2 regions of the Streptomyces sp. NPDC001507 genome follow, and region 2 is predicted to be linked to the other one. Evidence: riboswitches for the same ligand, from Rfam matches in the RefSeq annotation. Region 2 holds a riboswitch; the other holds the start of a gene.

Region 1 (2,190 bases), on a different contig from region 2:
CGGCGGTGACGGCCGACGACACCGGCCGGGTCGTCATCGTGGACCGCCCCGGCGCCGTCCAGACCCAGCTGCTCATCGGCCGCGTCGGCCCCGACCGGCACGACCGGGTCTGGCCCGCCCAGGTGCTCGGCACCTACTGCCTGGGCGGCACCCTCACCTCCCGCCTGGACCGCGTCCTGCGCGAGGAGAAGGGCTACACCTACGGCGTCCGTTCCTTCGGGCAGGTCCTGCGGTCCGCCCCCGACGGCACCGGCGCCTCGATGCTCGCCATCAGCGGCTCCGTGGACACCCCGAACACCGGCCCGGCCCTGTCGGACCTGTGGACGGTGCTGCGCACGCTCGCCGCCGGGGGCCTCACGGACGCCGAGCGCGACGTGGCCGTGCAGAACCTCGTCGGGGTGGCGCCGCTCAAGTACGAGACGGCGGCGGCCGTCGCGGGCACCCTGGCCGATCAGGTCGAGCAGTACCTGCCCGACGACTTCCAGGCCACGCTGTACCGCCAACTGGCCGCCACCGGCACCGTGGAGGCCACCGCGGCGGTCGTGAACGCCTTCCCGGTGGACCGCCTGGTGACGGTCCTCGTCGGGGACGCGGCGCAGATCAAGGAGCCCGTGGAGGCCCTCGGGATCGGCGAAGTCACGGTCGTCGCCGCCGAGTAGCGGCACGCGCGTGCGGAGCCCTGGTGACCACCCGGTCACCAGGGCTCTGGAATGTCCGAATTGGGGCGGAGGTTGCCTGTCTGCCCTGTGGGATGTGCGACAAAAACCGTGATCCGTTTGAGCATTGAAGGTGGGCCCTCGTAGGTTCTTCCGGGCTGTCCGTCAGGCATCGCGCCGCGTCCGCGGCACCGGACAGCCATCGCCGAGTCCCCGTACGGCGCGAGCCAGGGGAGCCGGGGACCCACGCAGTCCCTGGGGTGAATCGGGCGCCCGCGCATGTCGCGAGGGGGTCCGTAGGAGACCTTCCTGCTCCGAACCCGTCAGCTAACCCGGTAGGCGAGAGGGAAGGAAAGGACCAGCCTCTACATGGCGTTCATGTGCGCCTCCGGGAAGCACCGTCGTCCCGGCCGGGTGAAGCGCACCACCGCGCAGGCCGCCGGCATCGCGGCCCTCACCACCACGGGTGTCATCGGCACCGTCTCCGCAGCCCCGGCGGTCGCCGCCGAGAACTCCGTGGAGCAGACCGGCCTCACCCCGGTCATCACGATCAGCGACTCCGTCGCCGAGCAGATCGACGCCCAGGCCGTCGCCCAGAAGGCGGTCGCCGAGCGCAAGGCGGCCGAGGAGGCCGCCCGGAAGAAGGCCGCGGAGCAGGCCAAGAAGGAGCGTGCTGCCAAGGCGCGCGCCGCCCGCGAGGCCGAGCGCAAGCGCCTCAACACCTTCGTCGCGCCGATCAGCGGCTCCTACGTCTCCACCGGCTACAAGACCGGCGGCTCCCTGTGGTCCTCCGGTGCCCACACCGGCATCGACTTCCACGCAGCGAGCGGTACGGTCGTGCACGCGGTCGGCACCGGCACGGTCGTCTCCACCGGCTGGGGCGGGGCGTACGGCAACGAGATCGTCATCAAGATGGCCGACGGCATGTACACCCAGTACGGCCACCTCTCGTCCATCGGCGTCTCGGTGGGGCAGCAGGTCACGCCGGGCCAGCAGATCGGGCTCTCCGGCGCGACCGGCAACACGACCGGCCCCCACCTCCACTTCGAGGCCCGTACGACCCCCGAGTACGGCTCCGACGTCGACCCGGTCGCCTACCTCCGCAAGCACGGCGTGAACGTCTGAGGGAGCCGGACGGCTGCGCTGAGGCCGACGTGGCCTCGGCCGGGTGCGGGTGCGTGGGGGTTGCTCGCGCAGTTCCCCGCGCCCCTTTCAGGGGCGTCACGGGCAGCGCCCCTTCAGGGGCGCGGGGAACTGCGCGACCGGCCACGACGCGCCCGCAGCCGACCACCGTGCGACAACAACTCGTGAGAAGTTCCGCAGCCCCGGCCCGTGCGCCGGGGCTTTCGTCGTTTTCGTGCCGCTGCTGTCCAAAATATATCCCTGGATTCCGGCCCCCCTTCGGAAATTCCGGCTCATTGCAATAGAGTCACGGAACGAGCGCCACTCGGCGGCGTTTCACGGGGATTAAGGCGGAGGTCGGACATGCGTATTCCGGCGCACTCGGTATGCACGGCGATCCGGGACGACATCG
Region 2 (2,190 bases):
GCCTTCCGGGAGGCCGCCGAGCAGGAGGCCACGCTGGAGGCGGTGGCCGGCCGGCTGGAGCGGGCGCTGGCGCGCGAGGGCGTCCGGCGCGGCGGCATCGACGCCCACGAGGGGTTCACCACCGCCGTACTCGCCGAACTCCCGCACGGCGACGGCACGCTGCGGCTCGTCAACCGCGGGCATCCGCCGCCCCTGCTGCTGCACGGCGACGGCGAGGTGTGCCCGGTGCGGGCGCCGGAGGCCGCGCTGCCGCTCGGGATGGGCGAGTTGGGGACGTGGCCCGACCGGGCGGCCGAGCACGCGTTCCCGAGTGGCGCCACGCTGCTGCTGCACACCGACGGCCTCTCCGAGGCACGGGACGCGCACGGCCGGTTCTACGACCCGCAGCGGCGGCTGACCGGCCGTACCGCCATCGCCCCCGGCGCCCTGGTGGCCCGGCTCGCGGCCGAGGTGCGCCGGCACACCGGCGGCGGCATGACGGACGACATGGCGCTGCTCGCCGTACGACGGCCCTGAACGGCGGGCGGTCACGCTCGGTGTCCGAGCGACCGCCCTGCGCATAACAACTGAGTCACCATCAAAACCTGTGTGACTCCTGAGCTGAGCAGCGCGCCCCGTCGACTCGACCGATTTTGACCGGTCGCGGCAGGTAAGTCCAAGCTTTGAAAGCTTAATGATCAAGACGAACTGCTTGGAATCTGGTAGCCGGGTCTATTAACGTTCGATAACGCAGCGCGGTCGTCCCAGCCGTCACCCGCGACGGCTCCGTGCGCACGCGCCGAATCCCGCAAGGGAACCGGGGAACCACCACCTTGGGGTGAATCGCACGGCTACCGCCGGGTAGGAAACGGCCGGTATACGCGCGTAGGAGACCTTCCCGCTCCGAACCCGTCAGCTAACCCGGTAGGCGGCGGAAGGAAAGGAGTGCGCCCGCGTGGCGTCCAACCCGCCTGCTCCGACAGCCCCGTTCGTGCCCAGCCAGCGCCGGCCCGAGACCTTCGCGTACGGCGGCTACAGCGCCGACGAGGGCCCCTTCGAGGAGTGGAACCCCACCGAGGAGTCCCTCTCCGCGGCCCGCGGCCGGCACCGGGTCGCCAAGCAGAAGGGCGGCGGGCTCGCCCGCAGCTCCACGGTTCTCGGTGTCGGCGTCATAGCCGCCGTCGGCGCGGGCGGCATGGCCAGCGCCAACACCGGCAAGCCGCCGGTCTCCATCTCGCTGCCCGACCTGCCCTCCTCGGTCGACGCCCTGCTCGGCGAGGGCAGCGGCCACCAGGCCACCCAGACCGCGCTCAGCAGCGTCACCACGACGACGGCCACCGACGCGGACTCCTCCTCGTCCGACGCCGGCGAGGCGCTGCGCAGCCGGATCATCGCCCAGGCCGCGCAGCAGCAGAACCAGCTCGACACCAAGGCCAGTGCCAAGGCCGTCGCCGCCGCCGACAAGGCGATCGCGGACGCCGAGGCCAAGGCGGAGAAGGCGGCCGCCGCCAAAGCCGCCGACGCCAAGGAGAAGGCCGAGGCCTCCGCGAAGCAGAAGGCCGAGCAGGCCCGCCTCGCCGAGCTGGCCAAGCAGTACACGCTGCCCGTCGTCTCGTACACGATCACCGGCACCTTCGGCCAGGCCGGCTCCATGTGGGCCTCCGGCTACCACACCGGCCTCGACTTCGCCGCGCCCACCGGCACGCTGATCAAGGCCGTGCACAGCGGCACGGTCACCGAGGCGGGCTGGGCCGGCTCCTACGGCTACCGCACGATCATCACCCTCGACGACGGCACCGAGCTGTGGTTCTGCCACCAGTCCTCGATCGGCGTCAAGGTCGGCCAGAAGGTCGCCACCGGCGACGTCATCGGCCGCGTGGGCGCCACCGGCAACGTGACCGGCCCGCACCTCCACCTGGAGGTCCACCCGAACGGCCAGGCCACTGCCATCGACCCCATGCCCTGGCTGCGCGGCAAGGGCCTCAACCCCTGACCCCGGCCCGTACCGCACCGACCGGCTCCCGGCGGCCCTGACGACAACCCCCGGCGTCAGGGCCGCCGGCGTGCCGAACCACGGATTCCGCTTTTACGAGAACTTCGTACTCGACGGGGATGGGTCCCCGGGCGGCCCGTGTTGAAGTGGAGCATGACTGCTCTTCGCAAACTCGGCTCCTCCGACCTCGAGGTCTTCCCGCTCGCCCTCGGCGGCAA

Evidence for each region. Region 2 has a riboswitch for cyclic di-AMP ahead of ACFY0K_RS31980 (M23 family metallopeptidase). Riboswitches for the same ligand answer to the same signal wherever they lie in the genome.
Region 1: linked by a shared signal. The riboswitch ahead of ACFY0K_RS40220 (M23 family metallopeptidase) and the one ahead of ACFY0K_RS31980 (M23 family metallopeptidase) in region 2 are both predicted to bind cyclic di-AMP.

The regions. Positions count from the first base shown of each region.
Region 1 is NZ_JBIAVV010000015.1:143,674-145,863, reverse strand. Features, by position in the region: gene ACFY0K_RS40225 (M16 family metallopeptidase) at 1-659, shown strand, start outside; cyclic di-AMP (ydaO/yuaA leader) riboswitch at 850-1,013, shown strand; gene ACFY0K_RS40220 (M23 family metallopeptidase) at 1,026-1,781, shown strand; gene ACFY0K_RS40215 (GntR family transcriptional regulator) at 2,142-2,190, shown strand, end outside.
Region 2 is NZ_JBIAVV010000010.1:466,583-468,772, forward strand. Features, by position in the region: gene ACFY0K_RS31975 (PP2C family protein-serine/threonine phosphatase) at 1-516, shown strand, start outside; cyclic di-AMP (ydaO/yuaA leader) riboswitch at 767-927, shown strand; gene ACFY0K_RS31980 (M23 family metallopeptidase) at 935-1,972, shown strand; gene ACFY0K_RS31985 (aldo/keto reductase) at 2,126-2,190, shown strand, end outside.